One region of the Paenibacillus pseudetheri genome, then DNA from elsewhere that is predicted to be linked to it. Evidence: riboswitches for the same ligand, from Rfam matches in the RefSeq annotation. Region 1 holds a riboswitch; each other region holds the start of a gene.

Region 1 (4,288 bases):
GTCTTTCATAAGTGACCTCCTAGTTTAGGTTCAAAGTACGGTGAGCTGTCGGAGGGACCTCATCACGGTCTGTTAACAGTTCAATGACGGCAACACGGTTAATTGCAACAGCGTCCTTGATGGCTGTTTCGAATTCCTCCGCTGTCTCACATTTATAACCCGTAGCGCCTAGTGATTCTGCGAATTTTACAGCGTCCATAGGGACTTCGTAGATAGTTCCGTCAATACGTCCTGTAGTCTTTTCCATACCTTTTAGAGCCATATCTAGCTGTTTATTATTTACAACAATGAATATGACAGGAATATCCTTGCAGACAGCAGCGTTGATCTCTGCTCCTAGCATCATAAAGCATCCATCTCCTGTAATGCAGAAGATCGTTTCTTCTGGAGCAGCAACCTTTGCACCAATCGCCATCCCGATGGAATTACCCATACAAGCAAAGTAAGCATCGAAAACAAAACTGCCCGGTTTCTTAACCTTGTACCATTTCGCAGCATGGAAACCGTGACTTCCATCATCAACAAAGACTGTGCTGTTATAAGGAATCAAATCACTCATCGTACTCAAGACCGATGCAAGTGAAAGGCTTGGTAAAATCGGAGGCTCTTCGGTATAATCGGAATTTGTCGGTGCTTCGCGTTTTGTGATGTTGTTCGTGTCAATATTATTGAGATAACAAACTAGATTGTCGCGTAGATCTCCAGTCACTGGAATCGTTTTAGAGAACAATATTTTTCCGACAAAAGTCGGATCGCTATCAAACTGAATTAATGTTGTAGGATGATTTTCCCTTTTAAGATTACAAATAGTCATATCACTTAAACGTGAGCCGAGAACGATAAATAGATCACTTTGATTCAATAAGTCATCCCCATGGGTACAACCGCCTACTCCAATTGGACCGTGATAGAGTGGATGATCCCAAGCTATAGCCCCTTTACCACCTGGAGATGTAACAACAGGAATATTAAATGTTTCCGCTAATTGAATTAGCTCACTATGTGCTCCTGAGCGGTTAACGCCTTTCCCAGCGATAATTATTGGATTCTTTGAGTTATTTATAGCATCAAGTACACGGTCGATATTTGCGTGGCTAACCAGTGATTCGCGTTCAGGAATTACAATATTACATTCCTCTAGCAATTCCGTTTGTACATCAAAGGGAATACAAAGGTGAACGGGGCCGCGATTACCGCTCAAAGCAATGGAAATGGCATGATTAAAGATTGTGCTAAAGTGATCTCCACGTTCAATAAGTTTGCTATATAAGGTGGCAGGTCTAAACATATCAGCTAAATCAGCTAGAAAAGAGGTAGAGTCCTGACATTGGGGAATTCCAAGCTCTTTAATAGATTGATGGCCAGTAATAAATAGGACAGGTAGGTTGTTGGCCTTAGCATGTGCTGCTGCAGTTAATAGGTTTGTTCCACCAGGACCTGAAGTACCAAAAGCTACACCTAGTTTTCCAGTTTTCAGCGCATACCCGGCTGCTTCGAAGCCGGAACTGGACTCATGTCTCCCAGGAATAAATTCAATACCATAATCTACCATTTTGAGAACGATAGGACAAATGGATTTGCCAATAATACCAAAGGAATGGGTAACACCTAGGTTCCGTAGTGCTTCCGACATGTAATCTGCGACTGTCTTCAAAAAAATACACCTCACAAGTTGATTGTTATTTTGAAATCAAACATTAGAAAACCTGTGCTCTGAAATAGGGCACAGGTTGGTGGCATAAATCGCCATAGAGACTGAACAATAGTTCAGTCGTCTTGGTTTTCAGCAACCTGGCAGTCATGGCCTCTGATTTAAAAATGAGGCTGTAGATCCATGGTTTTGCGTCATCCTCTTTCGAAGATTTTGCCAATATTAATTTTAAAATTTATAAGAATAATTTTCCTTTACAATATATTCCTAGAGGGCCTTTGTCAATATATTTTCGCAAATTAACTCGAATTTTGACGAAAGTCTTGTCCAACCTATGAAGTAATAGATATCCAAAAAAACTTCCCCCTAAGTCAAAAGTTAGGGGGAGTTTTTTGGATTTGTTTATATGATTTGCAAATGACTTAAAACTTGAAAATATGGATGGTCTTCTGTAGATTAAACACAGCCTGTGTCATTTTCTCAGTTTCTTCAGCGACGGACTGCAGGGCATTAATTTGTTCATTCATAGCGGCGGATACTTCCTCGGTGCCGGCAGCGGTTTGCTGTGTGATTGCAGAGATATTCTCTATTGCACTTGAGATTTTCAAGGCACTTTCCAACATCAGATCACTTTCAGCAGAGAAGGAAGAGATTTGCTCGGTAATATACTGCACACTTTGCACAATTTGAGCAAAAATATGAGCAGATTGAGTGATCATCTCATTCTGTACCTGTACGACTTCTTCGTTGATAGCGATATTGTCAATCGCTTGTTTGATATCAGTTTCGATGCTCCGAACTAAGCCAAAGACTTCCTTTGTTGAAGCCGTTGATTCCTCGGCAAGTTTACGAACCTCCTGTGCGACTACAGCAAATCCTCGACCATGCTCTCCGGCACGTGCTGCTTCGATGGAGGCATTCAGCGATAAGAGGTTGGTCTGCTCAGCGATCTCTGTGATGGTTTTTGTAATCATCGTAATTCCGCGAGCATTTTGAGACAGGGCTTCGATAGTATCAGCTACTTTTTGAGTAGCCTGGATGTTTTTACGCATGCCTTCAGCTTGAGTATCAACGGATTGCCGTCCTTGTTCAACTAGTTCTAATGTATGTATTGAACGTCTGTTCATTTCTTTCGTTGAGTTCGTATAATTGGATACTTTATTCTCAATATCTTTAATGGATTCTGTCATTTCAGCGATATCCGTAGATATTTCATTTGCACCAAGAGCTAGCTCGTTAGACGAAGAGGCTACCTGTGCCATGACAATTTTTAAATTCTGATTCTTATCTTCGATTCCACGGCTTGCATCCATAACTTGACGAGTGATTTGTGATGCTTCTGTCAAAATCTTCTTGAGCTTGTCAATCATAGTATTAAAGGAACGACTTACGTCCCCCATAGACCCGTTCTCGTCGGCTCTACTTGTAAAATCCCCTTTTGAAATACTATGAGATACATTCGCGATATCATCAAAAGAAGATGTAAGCGTTCTCTCGACAAAGCGGGCCACGGGTAAAGTTAATGCAGCAAGAACAACGATTAGTACAATACCCAAAATAATGTTGCCTAAGATCATAAAAGTAACTAAAACAGGAATGGCAAATAGTGTGGCAACGAGGTAACATCCGGCAACAATTCTTTGTTTTAACGGAAGTTTATGCATCCAGTTCATTGGTATAATGTCCTCCTTATTAATATTATGTATTGGTGTTATTATATGGGATTTAAAGGTGATTGGTCTATAGTAAGAACTGACATAAATCTTCTTTTAGGAGTAGTTCTTTAGATTTCGTGTCAAAAATTCTCATAAATAGCGGAAATTTTTGCGATAGCAGACTTTACCATCTCTAAAAGTTCTTGTGGTGAAAGTACAATAACCGATGGACTAAAAGAAAGGATTATCTGGCAGGCAGACTCGATCGTATTAAATTCGGCATCTAAGTTCACCCACTCTGCATTGCTAGTTGGCTCTATCAATTGGACGGAGACGAATCTTTCTCGCTGTAATTCTTTTAAGACAGATGTTCTGACCCTTAGCTTTACTTGATACTTTGGCAGTGCTGCTTTAAAGGCCGTGGTGGACTCCTCCCAGTACTGTTTTAAATCAAAGTCATCAGGTCTTTTAAACCACTCATGAGTCTCCTCAACGTTAACTAATCTGGACACGCGAAAAGTTCGTAGTTCATCCTTGCTTTTGGCTACGATATACCAAACGCCGCGTTTTGCAACTAACCCAAGAGGTTCAATGAAACGGACCGTTGTCTCGTTGCTCCGGAGATAAGTGATTTTTACTTTGCGGTCCTCCCAAAGTGCTCCCTGCAGTACAGAGAGGAACGGATAAGTCTCATCCGAAGGATGCCAACTGGCGCCATCAATATGAATACGCTCGCTTAGGTAATTTGCTGGGTTACTAGTTCGATGTGAAGATGCAGCCTCTAGTTTGAGAACAGCGGAAGAGTAGTCATCTTGTATCCCCAGATCCTTCATTATAGATGCGTCAGCGGACAGAAGCAGTGAACCAATCTCTAGTGGCTTCATTCCCGTTAGGGAGGTTCGGTACCCTTCAGTAAGCATCCAACCTCCTTCACGACCACGTTCAGCTAAAATGGGTATCCCTGAAGCACTTAATGCTTCCA
Region 2 (4,288 bases), on a different contig from region 1:
GCGGCTGAGGATAGCGATGCCATATGTTTGCTTACTGCTTGGGGAGTCTTTAAGGATATAAATCTGCAAAAGGTAGCCAACGTTATGCACCGGAAGGTGCTAATCGATGGTCGTAACGTCTACACGAAAGAGCAGATTGAGGGTACTGGCCTATCTTATTATTCAATCGGCCGCCCGCAGTTGAGTGGTCTGAATGATTCTGTAGTCATTGAGGCTGTCGAGATGAATCTTTAGGGCGAACAAGGTTTGAACAATAGAATGATTCAAAGGGATTCTATTCGCTTTAGTTGTTCCCTGCCGTCGCAGGCGGCAAAAGATCTTTAGTAATCATCCCATCAGCTCCCGCTGGAACAGCCGGGAAGCACGGTAAGGTAATGAAAGGTTGCTCCACCGAGCGTAAGCGAGTTGGAGCCATATAAAAAAAGGTTGTTAGGAAGGGAACGGAGAGGATTATTGGAACTGTAGAAGCGGTAGCGTTCGCCTTTATCCTCAGATTTCTACCGCAAGAAGCGGTTCAAATCAGGAAATCTGAGGATAACAGCGATCGGAAGTCCAATATTCCTTGGAGTGGCTTATGCCTAACAATGCCTTTAAATTGGCGACCAAGCAAAGCGATGAAGCAATCCTAATCTTTACTGGCGCATCCCAGCACAATCAGCAAAGCGTAATCCATGATGAATAACAATCCTTTTGCGGAGGCGACAAATTATGAAGTTAGTACTTTTATCAGGCGGTTCAGGAAAACGGTTGTGGCCTTTGTCTAATGATTCACGTTCGAAGCAATTTCTAAAAGTGCTGCAAAGTCCTCAGGGCGAAGCGGAGTCGATGGTTCAGCGAGTATGGAGACAACTGAAAGAGAGAGGCATGGAGGATTCCTCCTATCTAGCCACAGGCCGCAGCCAAGTGGAAATGATTCAGAGTCAATTGGGCGCGGATGTGCCGATCATCGTCGAGCCGGAACGCCGCGATACCTTTCCAGCGATTGCGCTGACAGCAACATACTTATATTCAGTAGCGGGAGTCTCACCTGCGGAGACAATTGCCATCTTACCGGTGGACCCCTATGTGGAGGCTTCATTCTTCGATACGGTAGCTGAATTAGAGCATACCATGCTGGAAAGTGGTGCGAATCTTGCGCTGATGGGGGTTGTTCCTGAACATCCTTCGGAGAAATACGGATATATCATTCCTACCACAGATCAGGCGGGAGAGAATGGTTTTATGAGAGTGAGTCACTTTCAGGAGAAACCAGATCGGATCCAAGCTGAGGAGCTAATCGCCCGAAATGCATTGTGGAACTGCGGAGTGTTCGCTTTTCGTTTAGGGTATCTGCTGGATATTTTGCAGCGTAAAGGGTTGCCATTAGGTTATGAAGAGTTACAGAAACAGTATAAGCTGCTGTCTTCTATCAGTTTTGATTATGAAGTGGTGGAAAAAGAAGAGAATATCGTGGTGCAGCCATATGATGGATTCTGGAAGGATCTTGGAACCTGGAATACGTTAACTGAGGAAATGACTAGCAACCATGTTGGCAAAGGTTTTGTAACAGCGGATTCTGAAGGCACTTGCTTGATCAATGAGCTTGATATTCCTATTACAGTCATCGGTGCAAAGGATCTGATTATCGCGGCCAGCCCGGATGGGATTTTAGTAACGCATAAAGCCGAGAGTCCGCGCATTAAAGAAGTGCTGAAGTCTTTTGAACAAAGACCGATGTACGAGGAGCGCCGCTGGGGACATTATAAGGTCATTGATTATGTGAAATACGATGAAGGGAATGAAGTGCTGACCAAACGAATATTTATTGCCGAGGGTAAAAATATCAGCTATCAGCTACATCGTAAACGCAGTGAGATCTGGACGATTGTCAGCGGTGAAGCAAGCATTGTGCTGAATGAGAAAATGCATAATGTTAAAGCCGGTGATGTAGTTCGTATACCGGAAGGGACAAAACACGCTATTCTCGCTTTAACCGATGTTGAATTTATTGAGGTACAGACGGGATCTGAACTAGTAGAGGAGGACAATATTCGTATTACTTTAGACTGGAATGATATCGAGCTGCAGCAGTTCATTTCTTAGGACTAAAATATTCTAACCTATCTATATAACCACTTTGAATCTATCACTAACAGGTATTTCGACCTAATTATTCAATAATAGACAAAAATCGCTAAAATCACAATTAAATGAAGTCGATATTTACGGTAGAGGGATTAATCCTCCTCAATTTGATAATGGCAAACCTATCGAAAGGTAGGGACGCAAAGCTATAGGGCCTTCGCAAGAGTGGCAGCCTAGCTACCGAAAGGAAGATTTTTTTGAAAGCTTACCGTACGTATCGACTTCTCAGCACGTTCCTGTCTCTGGTCTTGTTTCTGACGGTGATTCCATTGGGATTTGGGAGTGCACCGTCTGCAGCAGGCGCTGCTTCTAGCTCTGGAAATCCGGTAAATCCGGAGACTTCTCCTGAAGCCGTCAAGTTGCTTAATGACCTATATTCTATTTCCGGAAAAGGGATTCTCGCAGGACAGCATGACTATTTGGAAAGTCCGGATGAAATCAACAACAAGCTAAAGACCACAAGCGGACAATATGCTGCTCTTCATGGGTATGAGATGGGTGCGATCAGCGGACAATCTGAGGGAACGGTAGCTTGGCAGCGTCAGAACGTAGTGAACAGCGCTATGAATTGGAGTAGAGGCGGCGGGATTGTAGCGATGACCTTCCATGCGAACTTGCCTGGAACTTCTTATGATTGGTCGAACGTTAAGAGAAGTCTTAGCCAAAGCGAATTCGACAAATACGTAACCCCTGGCACACCGCAGTATAGCAGTCTGATTGCTGAACTCGATAAAGTCGCAGTTTCGTTAAAAAGCTTACGAGATGCAAAGGTGCCCGTTCTATGGAGACCCTACCATGAAATGAATGGCAACTGGTTCTGGTGGGGGAAGAAGAACAATTTTTCCGAACTGTGGAATATTATGTATGATCGTTTTGCTAACGTTCATAAATTAAATAACTTGTTGTGGGTTTGGAGCCCGAACGCTCCAAATGCGTGGTCAGATCCTTATGCCCTTACTTATCCGGGTGCGGATAAGGTGGATATTTTGGCAGCAGATATCTATGAGAATGACTACCAGCAACAATATTATGACAGTTTGCTTAGTCTGGCTGCTGGTAAACCCATTGCTATCGGAGAGAATGGCGATTTGCCAAATCCGACCAAACTGTTGCAGTCGCAAAGTAAATGGGTATTTATGATGAGTTGGGGAAAATTTCTATATGAAAATAACAGCATAGAAACGATCCAAACCTTTATGAATAACAGCTTTACACTGACTCGGGATAAATATAACTCGGGGATGCTCCCGCCCGCTAACGAACAGGAAGCACTCCCTCCATTGAAGAATGGATTGAAGGGTGAATACTTTAAAAACATGCGGCTATCGGGAACACCAGCCCTGACTAAGAACGATGCAGTGATTGATTTTAACTGGCAGTTAGGAACGCCGGATGCTTCTCTTGGTATAGACAATTTCTCTATACGCTGGAGCGGTAAAATGAAGGCTCTATATAGTGAAACTTATCAAATCTACAGCGCATCTGATGATGGAATACGTGTCTGGATTGATGGGATACCCGTAATTGATAGCTGGATAGAGCAGAGTGTAACAGAGCGTCAAGGAAGTATCACTCTGAAGGCCGGACAATTGTATGATATCAAAGTGGAATATTACGAGAATCAGGGGGACGCCAGAGTAAAGCTGATGTGGAAAAGTCCAAGTCAGCCGAAAGGAACCATTCCTTCTAGCGTGTTGTTCCTCTCAGATCTCACCTAAGCGATAGTCCTCATTTGGCTAAAAAGATGCTTGTCCTGAACAGGAATATGATCACTTGAGCACCTGTGGAGGCTGCCGGAAGGAGGATTAACTTGCGCTTTTATTGTAAGTACCCGTTTCTTGTCACTGTTGTGCCTGTCCTCACAATATTTATTTTGTCTTTTCTGCCGTTGAGTGAGGCACGCAGCCTTCTTGCGCCTCAGAATGTTACCACATCAGCTACCACTACAACAACTACTTCCACAATATCTATCACACTACCTGCGGTACCCATTAATCCTTTAGCTTCTGAGGAAGCCAGTCAACTGCTTAATGATTTGGCCAATTTCAGCGGCAAAGGGATTATGGCGGGCCAGCACGATTATCTGGAAAGTCCGGATGAACTCAATAATAAGGTAAAGAACACCTCTGGGGAGCATGCCGTATTACATGGTTACGAATTAGGA
Region 3 (4,288 bases), on a different contig from region 1:
GGTTGTGTAGTTTCAGGATCATCCATTTCGTTATGTCCATGACGACGGTAGCCGATGAGATCAATAACGAAATCCTTTTTGAATTGATTGCGATATGCGCTAGCTAAACGAACAGCTGATATACAGGCCTCAGGATCATCTGCATTGACATGGATAATTGGAATTTCATATCCTTTGGCGATGTCACTCGCATAATGCGTTGAACGGGAGTCTTCACTTTCTGTCGTAAAGCCGATCCGGTTATTAACAATGATATGGATCGTTCCACCATTCTGATAACCTTGAAGTTTGCCAATATTAAGTGTTTCTGCAACAATCCCTTCACCTGGAAAAGCTGCATCGCCATGCATCAGTACCGCCATAGCTTTACTGGTATCAATCTTCGGCAATCCGGCTGTGCTCCGATCTTCTTGAGCAGCACGAGTGAAGCCTTCCACGACAGGATTGACGAATTCCAAGTGACTTGGGTTATTCGCTAGTGTTATTCTTGTGCGTACGGTTTCTCCTTCACGGACAGCGCGGTCTGCACCGAGATGGTATTTCACATCACCCGTCCAGCCATAGTTAATGCCTGTAGAGCCTTCGGAAGGGAAGAGCTCCTTGTTCGGAGAATGATGAAACTCTGAAAATATAATATCATAAGGTTTGCCCAAAATATGTGCAAGAACATTGAGGCGACCACGATGCGCCATGCCCATCAGAATATGCTCTGCGCCGTCATGCGCAGCAGCGCGTACGATTTCATCCAGCATCGGTACGAGAGCGTCATTGCCTTCCAAGCTGAAACGCTTCTGACCCACAAAGGTTTTGTGGAGGAAGGTTTCGAATTGCTCTACTTGAATCAGGCGATTTAGTAGCTCCTTACGTTCTGCATTATTTAAAGGCGCTGGTGAGCTTGTTGATTCTGCCTGTCTGTTCAACCATTTCAGTTCTTGTTCTTCATGCACATGCCCGAATTCATAGGCGATTGTCTTGGTGTAAGCCTGACGCATACGCTGAACTGCATCCCATCCGGTATGCACATCATTTGGCGCATTCTCCCAAATGAGCGTGGCAGGTAGTGCGATCAAATCCTCACGAGTCAGCTCGTAGGTTTCGAGTTCGAGATATTTAGCCATGGGATTGTGATCGCGCTCAAGCGGATCAATATCAGCGGCCATATGGCCATATATACGAATATTAGCGATTAGCTTGGAAGCTCTTACTGCCTTTCTAAGCCATTCGGTGTCTCCCGAGATGCGAGGCTGAGGAGCCGGTTCGCTATCCAGTGTTAGGGGTGGGGGACCCGAATTTGTAAAAAGCTCGCGATAATTATTCTCTACGGTGGAAGGATCTTTCACAAACTGTTCATATCTTTCTTGAATGTAGCCTAAATTGGGTCCGTAATACTTACTCCAAATGGATTCGTTATAGGGCTCTTTGGCTGCCATGAATACATCCTCCTTAACGGATGAACTCCATACGTGACATTTTGTGTCAACGCTTACTGGAGCTGTGATGATTGCGGTTTCATTTCTCATCTTATTGTGCTACTTTCCACACGTGTAATCAATTCATTCTTTCGTCCAATACGTTCGCAAAATGGTATGGGTTAGCTTGTTCTAATGAAAAGAACGCTGTTTCTTCTCATTACCCATTCCTAAGGCCTACTAAAATGATTCTAATATCCTTATTTTTAACTAATAGGGAAGGAAGCATCATTATATTGGCTTAATTAATTTTAGAATAGGACGAGTATCGTGTTAATAGGACAAGATATCGCACAAAAGAGCTTCTATTTTTTGTTTTTTAATGGAAAAACTAATCAGAAATCGACACACTTTTCCACTTTAGTATAGTATAATGTTATTGCAGTTAGCGATTTTCATATATTTCAAAGTAGATCCTTTCGTGTAAAGGGTCCAGTAAAAGGTAAACCTGCCGAAAGGCAGGGGCACAAAGTCGCGGGTCTAAGGTAGAAATACTATGACAGCCGGATTGCCTGGGGACGTAAAATCTTAGGAGGAGATTTTTTGGACAAGTCCAACCAGGGAAGCAACAGAGAACAGCAGGTCATTGATCTAGACGTTGAGTGGGTACATTTATTATTAGCAGCTAAGAAGGCTGGCATAAAGGCAGATGAAATTCGTCGATTCTTCCATGAGAAGACTGTGCAAGCCGTGCAGTAATACATTTAGTGCGTTATATTTTGAAAAAGGGCACAGCGATAAACTCGCTGTGCTCTTTTGCGGTATAAATCAAAGTGTAATTTTCACACCGTATATGATTATTGTATTCTGCAAGAATTCAAACGCCTTCGCAGTCCATGTTAGGAGGGCGAAGGCGCTTATGTTTGATAGTATGAGTAGAAGAGGATCTTATCAGGTCGGGTGCATATTAATCCTTCTGATCAAGGCGCCATTTCTGGTAGTCCAGAAACTCCTTGAATTCGCGTTTGCTTATGCCTGAGGCCATAGCTTCCTGCACCAATCGGAACCATTCCGAATCTAAAGGTGATTCCTCAGCATCATTAGGTTCTCCATAGAGCAAAGCGTGGATAGATACCTGAAGCGCGTCGGCGATCTTTTCGATAAACTGGATTGAAGGATTGGATTGGATGTTTCTCTCCACATTGCTAAGATACGACTTAGCAACATCCGCTCTGTCCGCAAGCTCAGATAGGGACAAACCCTTTTCTAGGCGGAGATGCTGGATACGTTGGCCCATATTTTGTGGCACTATGCTGACGCCCCTCCGTAATTTTTGTTATTAGTATAGCAAATATCAATAAATTCGACAAAGTTTATTGTAAAGAGAAAAGCAGCATCTGCTTATCCGCTTTCCGGAATAAGAATCTGCTGCTCTTCGAATGGAAGACTTATTAGATTAGTAGTCAGTTCCTCTGGCTTGTTTAGCAAAGAAGTCCCAAGTCAGTGTCAACACATCTTTTTGGAAAATGTTCTGATCTTTACCGTCATCTACAAATTCGAACTTAACGGTGAAGCTATCAGATGTACCTGCTTTAATACCGGATGCTTCATTGCCTATGAACGGTAATTTTTCTACGAGATCAGGTGTTGAATTTTGCAAATCAGCTAGTGTTGTTTCATAAACTACAATATCCGGAATAATGTTACCGCTCTTATCCTTATTTTGCAGGAATTTAACTTTAATGAATTTACCTAAATCAACACCATTGTTGTTACCACCTACGTCATTAACGGAGTATTTTGTTTTGAGAACAATAGAGCCGATATCGATGTTACCATCATTATTCAGTTTGAAATCTCTTTTGATAGTATCACCTGGTTTCAATTTATCCATATTAACGATAACAGAAGGGTCAGAGTTCAAATCCAGTGTACCAGCTGCGAATGTAGAGGTACTTGTTGCAGTGTCGCTAAAGTAAGCGAAAGTTCCTCCACCAATCAATGATAAACCCAGTGCTGCAGATGCTACGCCAAGACCCAATGTTTTTTTGATACCCATAATTAAAATTCCTCCTCGGTTTTTGTGGTTAAATTTTATATATTGTAACTTCCGGTTCGTAAGCGGAAGCGGACAATCAACGAATTACTGTATTTCGGTTGGGGGTGGAGAGGCAGGCAGTATGGCTGCATTTTTCTTTTCGAGAGCAGCTACAGCCTTCCATGATGAATACAGGGCATAGAGCAGGAGCATCAAGCCTGGTACGATCATGAGCACGACACTTCCGGCTTTGGAAACCGCGAAATTCATAGCGTAACCTACGTAAGGTACGGTGACCCCTGTATACTCAGCTACAACATTCGTGGAACTGGTAGGGTTCATATCAGGTGCATCATTGTTATCGCCTTTCGTACGATACATGGCTTCACCAGTAGCTTTGTTCATTGTTGCTTCTACAACACGGTGAGTAATGAGCAGGTTTTCTTCATTTCTAAAGGTGATAACATCGCCCTTTTCGAAACGATTCATATCTCCTCCCGGTTTTAAAGCGACAATCGATCCGGTCTGAATCCCTGGTTCCATCGAACCTGAGAGTACCGATTTGATCTGGTATCCGAAGAAGGCAGGTTCACCGCCGGAGGCCTTTGATAAAACTACGGCTACCACCAGCAGAATGAATATCACAAGCATGATGCTCGATAATGTATTGTTGATCATTTTTTTAATCCGCATATTATTCTCCACCTTTGTCTTGTTGAGGGGCCGTAGGAGCTGGTGTTGCTGCCGGTGTGGAAGGGGTTGTATCTTCCGCCTTTGGCGTCTCCTGAGGAACCTTTTGCTGTGGTACATCTTGTGGAATCGTCGGCTCTTCACCAATTTC

Evidence for each region. Region 1 has a riboswitch for cyclic di-GMP ahead of L1028_RS04520 (thiamine pyrophosphate-binding protein). Riboswitches for the same ligand answer to the same signal wherever they lie in the genome.
Region 2: linked by a shared signal. The riboswitch ahead of L1028_RS13615 (glycosyl hydrolase) and the one ahead of L1028_RS04520 (thiamine pyrophosphate-binding protein) in region 1 are both predicted to bind cyclic di-GMP.
Region 3: linked by a shared signal. The riboswitch ahead of L1028_RS07635 (anti-repressor SinI family protein) and the one ahead of L1028_RS04520 (thiamine pyrophosphate-binding protein) in region 1 are both predicted to bind cyclic di-GMP.

The regions. Positions count from the first base shown of each region.
Region 1 is NZ_CAKMAB010000004.1:26,377-30,664, forward strand. It holds gene L1028_RS04515 (carboxymuconolactone decarboxylase family protein) at 1-9, opposite strand, end outside; gene L1028_RS04520 (thiamine pyrophosphate-binding protein) at 20-1,654, opposite strand; cyclic di-GMP riboswitch class I at 1,783-1,879, opposite strand; gene L1028_RS04525 (methyl-accepting chemotaxis protein) at 2,074-3,324, opposite strand; gene L1028_RS04530 (helix-turn-helix transcriptional regulator) at 3,447-4,288, opposite strand, start outside.
Region 2 is NZ_CAKMAB010000012.1:136,013-140,300, forward strand. It holds gene L1028_RS13605 (UDP-glucose dehydrogenase family protein) at 1-234, shown strand, start outside; gene L1028_RS13610 (sugar phosphate nucleotidyltransferase) at 709-2,082, shown strand; cyclic di-GMP riboswitch class I at 2,230-2,309, shown strand; gene L1028_RS13615 (glycosyl hydrolase) at 2,322-3,842, shown strand; gene L1028_RS13620 (glycosyl hydrolase) at 3,935-4,288, shown strand, end outside.
Region 3 is NZ_CAKMAB010000006.1:123,553-127,840, reverse strand. It holds gene L1028_RS07640 (2-oxoglutarate dehydrogenase E1 component) at 1-1,430, opposite strand, end outside; cyclic di-GMP riboswitch class I at 1,901-1,985, shown strand; gene L1028_RS07635 (anti-repressor SinI family protein) at 2,013-2,168, shown strand; gene L1028_RS07630 (helix-turn-helix domain-containing protein) at 2,377-2,706, opposite strand; gene L1028_RS07625 (TasA family protein) at 2,866-3,468, opposite strand; gene sipW (signal peptidase I SipW) at 3,553-4,140, opposite strand; gene L1028_RS07615 (hypothetical protein) at 4,142-4,288, opposite strand, start outside.